One region of the Caballeronia sp. GAWG2-1 genome, then DNA from elsewhere that is predicted to be linked to it. Evidence: predicted binding sites of a transcription regulator. Region 1 holds the regulator's gene; the other holds the start of a gene.
What was found. The regulator FliA, encoded in region 1, starts transcription of late flagellar genes. The targets are predictions, from matches to a motif close to CTAAAGTTTNNNNNNNNNNNGCCGNTA.

Region 1 (4,419 bases):
AAGTCTCGTCTTCGTGAATGGAAACGAGCCACGCGCGGGTCTCGGTCTGCGTCACGGGCGACGCCACCAGCATGATATGCAGTGCGCCCATTGCCCCCGACGCCATCTTCGTGAGCTTCGCAACCAGCGGCCGCTTCACGCGATAAACGTAATCCATCATCGCGCCGCCCTGCCCCGGTAAACCCGCCGGCTGCCAGAAACGGCACTGGCGCGCTTCGAGTCCGTCGGCGCTTTCCACGACTTCATAGTCCGGCACTTCGGTATGCGCATCCTCGCCGAGAATGCCCACGTGCACGAACGAAAAATGCGCCATGTCCAGGAAGTTTTCGACGACACGCGGCGCGGACGACTTCACCGTCTGCGGCGCAAGGTTGATGCGCCGTCCGCCCGGAATGGCGGCTTCGGGAAAGAAATCGAGCGCGTGCGCGGGCTCGCCGAAGCACATCCACACGACGCCGTATTTCTCCCCGGCGACGAACGCGGTGGCGCACGCGCGTTTCGAAGGCCGAAGCGACGGATTCGACGGAATCAGCACGCACTGACCAAGCGTGTCGTAGCGCCAGCCGTGATAGGGACACACGAGCTGATCGTTCGTCACCGCCCCCAGCGACAGTTGCGCGCCGCGATGCGGACAGTAGTCACGCCAGACATGCGCAACACCTTCGGCATCGCGCCATACGACGATGCGCTCATCCGCGACGATGAACGCTCGCGTCGAACCCGCCGGCACGTCATCGCCATTACACACCGCCAGCCATTCGCCAGCGAGAGAAAAGTCGTCGCTCATAGCACTGAAGCATCCGCAGAAAACGCCGTTAATCATCTGTCCGAGATGCGTTCTTACACGATTCACAGCAGCTTGGCAAAACGTTGCAAAATACCAGTCGTCGGAGACGAACATCGCGACGGGGCCGCAATAAGACAAAAGCGCGACAGCAAAGACACGCGCAAAAGACCATAACAGCAAGAAATCACCACCAGGGGTTCAGTATGGAGCAGGCGCATCAACCGGCACGCCGGGCCTATGCCTTCGCATGGTCCGGCAACCGGAATCCCGAACGCGAGCAAGCCATGCTGCGTATCGGGATGGGAGCGGCAGTTCTGCTGGCTTATGCGGTGTATGCGTGGCGGCACCCTTCGGCCAACGCGTCGCTGATCACGCGGTTGATCGCGCTCTACGTGTCCTACGGTGCAATCACACTATTGCTCGTCAGCCGGATGATGGCGCTGTCCAACGTCCGGCTCGTCATCACCACTATCCTCGATCAGGCGTTGCTCGGCGCCATGCTCTTTCTCTGCGGCACGCTCGCCTTGCCGCTGCTGTGGGTGGTGTTCTGGTTTCTGATCGGCTCGGGATGCCGCTACGGCAAGCGCACGCTCGCCATTTCGTGCGCGATGGCGCTCGTCGCGATCGTCGCGCTGGCGTTGTGGCAACCGTGGTGGGTGGCAAACCGCGCCGCCGCGCTCGGGCTCGCGCTGAGCGTGCTGGGCGCGTCGGTGTATCTGAGTGTGCTGGTCGACAGGCTTGGCAGCGCGAATCGCGTGCTGGCGCGGCAGGCATCGACAGACCCGCTCACGGGCCTCTATAACCGTTACGCGCTCGAACAAACCGTGAATCGCGCGATGTCCGCGCCCGAAGCCGCCGACGCGAATACCAGCGCACTGCTACTGATCGACCTCGACGGCTTCAAGGGCGTGAACGATACCTACGGTCACGCGGTCGGCGACGTGCTGTTGCAGTCGTTCGCGCAATTGCTTGCACGGCGCATGCGCAAGACCGACACCATCGCGCGGCTGGGCGGCGACGAGTTCGTCGTGCTCGCGCGCAACATGCGCGATCGCAGCGCGGTGCTCACGCTCACCGATGGCATCCATTCGGCGCTCGCCGACCTCACGCTGGTGCAGGAGCGGCCAGTGAGCGTATCGGCGAGTATCGGCGCCTGCTTGCTGTCGAGCGCGGCAGAAGCGCATGACGCCGATATCACCGCCGTGCTGAGAGCCGCGGATCGCGCGATGTATCGCGCAAAGAGTCTCGGCGAAGGCAAGACGGTGTTCGCCGAGGCGCGCGACTTCGAGATGCATTGAGCCCATCCGCGCGCATTCGAGCGCCTTTGCAAAGGCAAAAGCAAAAAGCGCGCGGCCCCGGTTCGGGGCTTCGCGCGCCTCTACAACTCGGAACTCAAGCCTCGACGCTAGTCCACGACTGTTCCCGCAGCTTCGCACGCAAACGCGCCACGGCCTGGCTATGCAACTGGCACACGCGCGACTCGCTCACTTCCATCACCGCGCCGATTTCGCGCAGGTTGAGGCCCTTCTCGTAGTACAAGCTCATGAGCAGCTTCTCGCGCTCCGGCAACTTGTCGATGGCTTCGATCAGCGCGCCGCGCAGACTGTCGTCCAGAAGCGCCGACAGCGGGTCCGAACGATCGACGCAGTAACGGTCGAGGAACGGCTCGTCGTCCGCCGAGCGGTCGAAGTCTTCGTAATAGATCAACTGGCTGCCGTGCAAGTCCTGCAGCATCGACTGATACTCGTCGAGCGGCATCTTCATGTGCTCGGCGACTTCGGTCTCGCTGGCCGAACGGCCAAGGTTCTGTTCCACCTTGTGTACCGCCGACTCCACTTCGCGCGATGTCTTGCGCATGCTGCGTGGCAACCAGTCGTTGGCGCGCAACTCGTCGAGCATGGCGCCGCGAATACGCTGACTTGCGTAGGTTTCGAACTGGGCGCCCTGATCTTCCTTGTAGCGGCTAGCCGCATCGAGGAGGCCAATCATGCCGGCCTGGATCAGATCGTCGAGATCGACGCTCGCCGGCATCTTGGCGACGAGCTGGAGTCCGAGGCGGCGAACGAGCGGCGCATATTTCGTAAGCACGTCGGACTGCGAGAGTTTGCCTTGGGCGTTATACATCCTGTTCACCTTTCAATATCACATCGACGCCGTGCTGCTCATTGCATGATCGGAAAACGCCGCCGCTCGGTGCGCCGCTTTCCGTCCGCTTTCACCAGACTCGCCAACCGGAATGTGCGCGTCGTACTGGCTCGCTTCGTCGCCGCGCGAAAACGGCGCGGGACGCATCGGCCAGTGCAGCAGCTCGGCTGCGATGTAGCGGTAGTCGCGCGCCGCGGCCGTAGCCGGAAACGCTTCCACCGCACACCGAGAGAGCTCCCTCGCCCGAGCGACGCGCGCATCCTCGGACACATACCCTGCCTGCACGAGCGAAACGGCCAGATAACGGCTCGCGACACCCGAGAGGTTGTCGAACGCGACCGCTGCATCGGCTGCGTCCTGCACGTGATTCATCAGCACGCGGAACTGGCCGATCGCGTGGGCGTAGTGCAAGCGCTTCATGCACGCATACGCCTCGGTGATCGCCGACGCGGCTACCCGCGTCACTATCAGAAAGTCATGCGCCTGCGCCGCGAGCGACGAGAGCGCGCCATTACGATCGAGTTGCGCATCGATCAGCACGATATCCGCGGGGCCGTCGAGCAGCGCGCGTGCTTGCGCCGCGTCGTGGCTGATACGTTCATCGCGCGGTGCGGCGATCAGCGAAAAACCCATCGGCGTGCGCACCGCGACATCCTGCAGTTCGCGACGGCCGGACATCACCGCCGAGAGCGCGCCCGCGCCATCCACACCCGCCATGCGGCTGACCGAGCCCGCGTTATGCCGCTCGTCGATGACGAGCACATCCTTGCCATGCACGGACAACGCCGCGCCGAGGTTCACTACCGCCGACGTGCAACCGATGCCCGCCGGTCCGCCCACTACAGCCACCACGCGAGAACTGGCGCGCGTCAGCAGCCTTCTCAGGCCTTCAGCCTGATCGAGCACGAACTTATCCAAAATGGACTCCATGCAGTTCGGTCGTGGCGCGTGCGGACAGTGCGGACAGAAGCGCCGGCACATCGTCGTCTTGCGGCACGAAAGGCGAGCCATCGCGCGGAATGCAGAACGCGCTCTTGATGAGGAAACGCTTGGTTGCGACGTACAAGTTCTCCGGCACCTTCTGACCGGTCGATACGTAATGCACCGGCAGCTTGTAGCGGATGACCGTATCGAGCACGCTGCCGAGGTTGGTCGCCTCGTCGAGCTTGGTCAGAATGCAGCCCGCGAGCGGCGGCTGGTCCGGCGCACTCTTGTAAGCCTGCACGACTTCGTTGAGCGTGTCGCCGTGGCTCGTGGCGTTCAGCAGCAACAAGCGTTGCACCGGCTGACCCGTGCCGCACAGCATCGCGATCTGGTCGGAGACCGTGCGATCGCGCTGGCTCATGCCGATCGTGTCGATCAGCACGATATGTTTGTTGCGCAGTTCGGAGAGCGCGAGTTGCAGGTCAGCGCCGTCCTTTACCGCGTGCACCGAGACGCCGAGAATCTTGCCGAAGATGCGCAGTTGTTCATGCGCGCCGATCCGG
Region 2 (4,419 bases), on a different contig from region 1:
TAGATTTGCATCATGATGACTCCGGCGTTGTAGGAAGCGTCGGGCAAGCGCCGTGACTGCGGCTGCCTCTTATATAAGAGCGTAGCCCTTAAGCGTGGCGCTGCATCGAGGAAAATGACGGCTAAATTTGCGCGTTGAATCAGAGGGTTGGAGAGAAAATTCCGCGATGAGAAACGCACCGGGGCTATGTGCAACGCGTGCATGCTGCCACGCAGCAGGATTTCTCACGACACGCGGGCTGGTTTCGTGATGTGGGATCGACGAGCTCACGCGCCCGGCGATTTGCCTATGCATCGCAAGTCCTGGCACGAGCGTGGGTTCCATGGCGCGCGGCCGCCCAATGGCCGCGCGCGCCGGTAACGTCAACGTCGGTTATTGCGCGAGCGCCGGGTGCTTCATCAACGTCGCCGCAGCGGACGACGATGAAGCCGGGTTCTGCCCGGTAATCAAAAGGCCATCGGTGACGACATAAGGTGCCCAGTCTTCGAGCTTCGAATAGATGCCGCCCTTCGCCTTGAGTTCGTCTTCAACGAGGAACGGCACGACATCGGTCAGTCCGACCGCGGCTTCCTCGGAGTTGGTGAAGCCCGTGACTCGTTTGCCTTCGACAAGCGGTGCGCCCTCCGGCGTGCGGACATGGCGCAGCACGCCAGGTGCGTGGCAGACCAGCGCGACAGGCTTGCCAGCGGCCAAGAAGGCTTCGATCAGGGCGATCGAGTTTTTGTCTTCGGCCAGGTCCCAGAGCGGACCATGACCGCCCGGATAAAACACGGTATCGAAATCGGCTTGCGAGACGAGATCGAGCTTTACCGTGCTGGCAAGCTGCGCGGTAGCCTGCGAATCGGCTTCGAAACGATGTGTCATCTCGGTCTGATTGGCCGGCTCGTTGCTCTTCGGGTCGAGCGGCGGCTGACCACCTTTAGGCGATGCCAGCACGATTTCCGCGCCCGCATCCTTGAAGGCGTAGTAGGGTGCGGCCAGCTCTTCGAGCCAGAAACCCGTCTTGCGGCCCGTGTTGCCGAGTTGGTCATGCGAGGTCAGAACCATGAGCACTTTCATGTTGCATCTCCGTGGGTGAATAAGGCGAAACCGTAAAGAAGGTTGATGGGGTTAGTAGACCAGTCGTCTAGTAAATGCTTCAAAAAGAGCACCTCTAAGGAAGTGCTGGCACCTTGCTCCCTGCTTCGTCAGGGAGCAAGTCGCAAGATCCGCTGCGTTGTCGTCGTCGCCACTTCAAACGGCTGCGTGTTGCGAACAATCTTCACCATGATGCTGGCGCCGAGCCACAGTTGATACAAGCTCTGCGCAACGCTTTGCGGATCACTTTCGATCGAAAGCGAGCCTTCCGCCACACCGATTTCGATTGCACTTGCAAGACGGCGAACGATCCCTGCCGTGCCGCGCTTCAACGTGGCGCGCATGGCCTCCGACATGTCTGCCACTTCGGCGCCGAGCTTGACCGCGAGACATTTGCCCTGGCAATCGAAGAAGGACTGGGTTTCTTGCCAGATGCTCCAGTAGTTCGTCAGCCGCTGCGCCATGCTCAGTCCGGGCTGCGCTAGCGTCTGGTCGAGGTCGTTCAGATAGTCCTCGAAATAGCTTTCCAGGAGCGCCACGCCGAACGCATCCTTGGAGCCAAAATAATGATAGAACGAGCCCTTCGGCACGCCGGCTTCCGTGAGAATCTCATTCAGGCCGACGGCGGAAAAGCCTTTGGCGCCGATCAACCGTTGACCAACGGCAATAATGTTTTCGCGGACGTCGACGGTTTCTGATGTGTTTGCGGTAGGCATGGGTGGACTTTAGCTTGAAGTAGACCAGTCGTCTAGTACTTTCGGAAATTTCTTGCCCCTCACGGACGCCAGGTCCGGTCTATGTGCGATTCCTCACACTTTGTTTCAATTTGTTGCAAATACACGGGAGGCTTAGTGGCTAAGGCTTTGCGGGCTGGACGAGGTTGCGAGGGTGTCGGCAGGCCGCCGGGCTTGGTAAAGATTTCAAGCCCCAATCCGTTAAAGAACTCAACAGACAAGGAGCCAAAGCCATGAAGATCGAATCGAACAACACGCCCGCCGCACTCCAATCCGACACCTTTCGCGTAGCAAGCAAACGCGATGTGCAGGCTACGGGCGGCGTGCAGCAAACCAGCGCGACCAACGCAACCAGCTCGAAAGTGACGTTGTCCTCGTTGTCGTCGATGCAAGTCACGGGCGGCGCGGACATCGACACGGCGAAGGTCGAATCGATCAAGGCGGCTCTGCGTGATGGAACCTACAAGATCGACTCGGGCAAGATTGCGAGCGGCATGTTGAGCACCGCAGGCGATTTGCTCAAGACGACGATGCGTTGATGGGTGGTTGAGCGGGAATGGAGCGCGGACGGCGTAGCGCAAAGCGTCGGGGGACAAAACCAAATGCCCCGTTCAAATGGCATGGCCGATTCTGCAGATTCGTAGTCGAGCGGACCGACGCGTAGCGAGCCCGACACCAATCACTCGCCTGGCGGCCCATACATCTTCGGATTTCTGTGCGGCGCCTCGACACGCTCCGAATTTGAATGATCAGTCGATGCCGGAGCTTGGGTGGCCGACCCTTCGGCTCCAACGCTATTCTCCGGCGATGCCGGCGCACCAGGCACCGCGCATCCCGCCAAAACGATTAGCAACGTCCCAAGCGCGGCTTTCAACATTTTGCACCCGGCATTAACGCACATTGGCAATCGCGGGCATCTCTTTGAACGAGGGCTTGGCGAACAAATAGCCTTGCATCAGGCTCACGCCGGCTGCTTCCAGAAAATCGCGCTCGCCTTGCGTCTCGATGCCTTCCGCGATCACGCGAATTCCCAGATCACTGCAAATCTTCAAGACCCCGGCAACGATCCGCTGACGCACGGTGTCGGTGTCGATGTCGCGCACCAATGCCATGTCGAGCTTGATCAAGTCCGGCTGAAAGTCGGCGAGCAGTGTGAGCCCTGAATAACCCGCGCCGAAATCGTCGATCGCGGTCTGAAAGCCGAACGATTTATACGCGCGGAAAATCTGCACCAGATGCGAGCGGCTAATGATGTTTTCACCTTCGATGGTTTCAAAGATGATCTTATTCACCGGGAAGCCGTGTTTTTCGGCGGCCTCGAAGGTACTGCGAATGCATGCCGCAGGCTGATAAACCGCGTTCGGCATGAAGTTGATCGACAGAAAGCTGTCCATCCCCATGCTTGCCGCCTGCTCGATTGCAGTCGTGCGGCAACGCTGATCGAAGTTATAACGGTTCGAGTCGTCGACCTGCGACAACACCGAACCCGCCGATTCGCCATTCGGCCCGCGTACGAGCGCCTCGTAGGCATAGGGACTGCCCGACTGCACGTCGACGATAGGCTGAAACGCAAAGGCCATTTCGATCTGCGCCACTTCGGGGCTATTGCAGCCACCGCAGCGAACGGGGCCGTTCGCCGGCTGTCCCGCCTCGTGAATTTTGATCATGTTTCGTTCGTCTGAAAAGTTGGTCTTTGAAGCGACCGCTTGCCATCGCGCGCCGGCCTTCAATATATCGGACGATGGGACGCGCTTCTTTAACTTCCGGCACCTCCCGCGCTCGCCATGATCCACTTCTCGAAGGAAACCACGGCGTCATCCCCGACGCGGTCTGCGTTGATCACCAGTGTGTAATCGGGCGCGCGCCACGCCGGCGCCGCGATCGGGCATACGAGTCGGCCTTCGGCGATATCGCGTCCGATCAGCGGCAACGACGCGAGCGCCACGCCGAGCCCCTCCGCTGCAGCAGCGAGTTGAAGATACGTGTGCTCGAACTCGACATGCCGGGCCGCGCGCAAGTCCGCCGCGCCCGCCTGCTTGAGCCACGACGACCAACTCGTGCGCGTGCTGGCGGAATGCAGCAGCGCGTGATGACGCAGATCCGCGACGCTTGCTATGGGACGCTGACGCAGCAGCGCGGGGCTGCACACCGGCAAGCGCACATCGGCCATCAACGAGCGCGATACGACGCCCGCGCCTTGTTCGTGACCCGAGCGTATGCCGATATCGAAGGCATCGCCGATATACCGCAACTTGCGCGACGTGGTGGACAACCTGATGTCGATATCGGGAAAGCGCGCCTGAAAGTCGGCGAGACGCGGCAGCAGCCAGCACAACGCGAAGCTTGCCAGCGCGTTCACGCGCACGATGCCGGACACGCGGCGCGTGAATTCATCGTGCCTGAGGCGCGCTGCCCCGCGTGTGAGACGTTCGAACGCGCTGCTCACGTCGTTGAGGAGCGCCGCGCCTTCATCGGTAAGCTGAACGCCGCGCGCGCGCCGCTCGAACAACGGCACGCCGAACCAGTCTTCGAGCAGCCGTATTTGCTTGCCGACCGCCCAATGAGTGACATGCAGGTCGGCCGCCGCCGCGGCGAAGCTTCCATGCCG

Region 2: the regulator FliA is predicted to act here: its motif matches at 1,989-2,015, upstream of flgM (flagellar biosynthesis anti-sigma factor FlgM).

Annotation. Positions count from the first base shown of each region.
Region 1 is NZ_JALQDD010000022.1:74,603-79,021, forward strand. Features, by position in the region: gene NCR98_RS13355 (Rieske 2Fe-2S domain-containing protein) at 1-787, opposite strand, end outside; gene NCR98_RS13360 (GGDEF domain-containing protein) at 991-2,085, shown strand; gene NCR98_RS13365 (RNA polymerase sigma factor FliA) at 2,180-2,911, opposite strand; gene NCR98_RS13370 (MinD/ParA family ATP-binding protein) at 2,930-3,850, opposite strand; gene flhF (flagellar biosynthesis GTPase FlhF) at 3,843-4,419, opposite strand, start outside.
Region 2 is NZ_JALQDD010000040.1:188,034-192,452, reverse strand. Features, by position in the region: gene NCR98_RS27870 (hypothetical protein) at 1-14, opposite strand, end outside; gene NCR98_RS27865 (type 1 glutamine amidotransferase domain-containing protein) at 373-1,059, opposite strand; gene NCR98_RS27860 (TetR/AcrR family transcriptional regulator) at 1,188-1,793, opposite strand; gene flgM (flagellar biosynthesis anti-sigma factor FlgM) at 2,045-2,350, shown strand; gene NCR98_RS27850 (EAL domain-containing protein) at 2,702-3,478, opposite strand; gene gcvA (transcriptional regulator GcvA) at 3,568-4,419, opposite strand, start outside.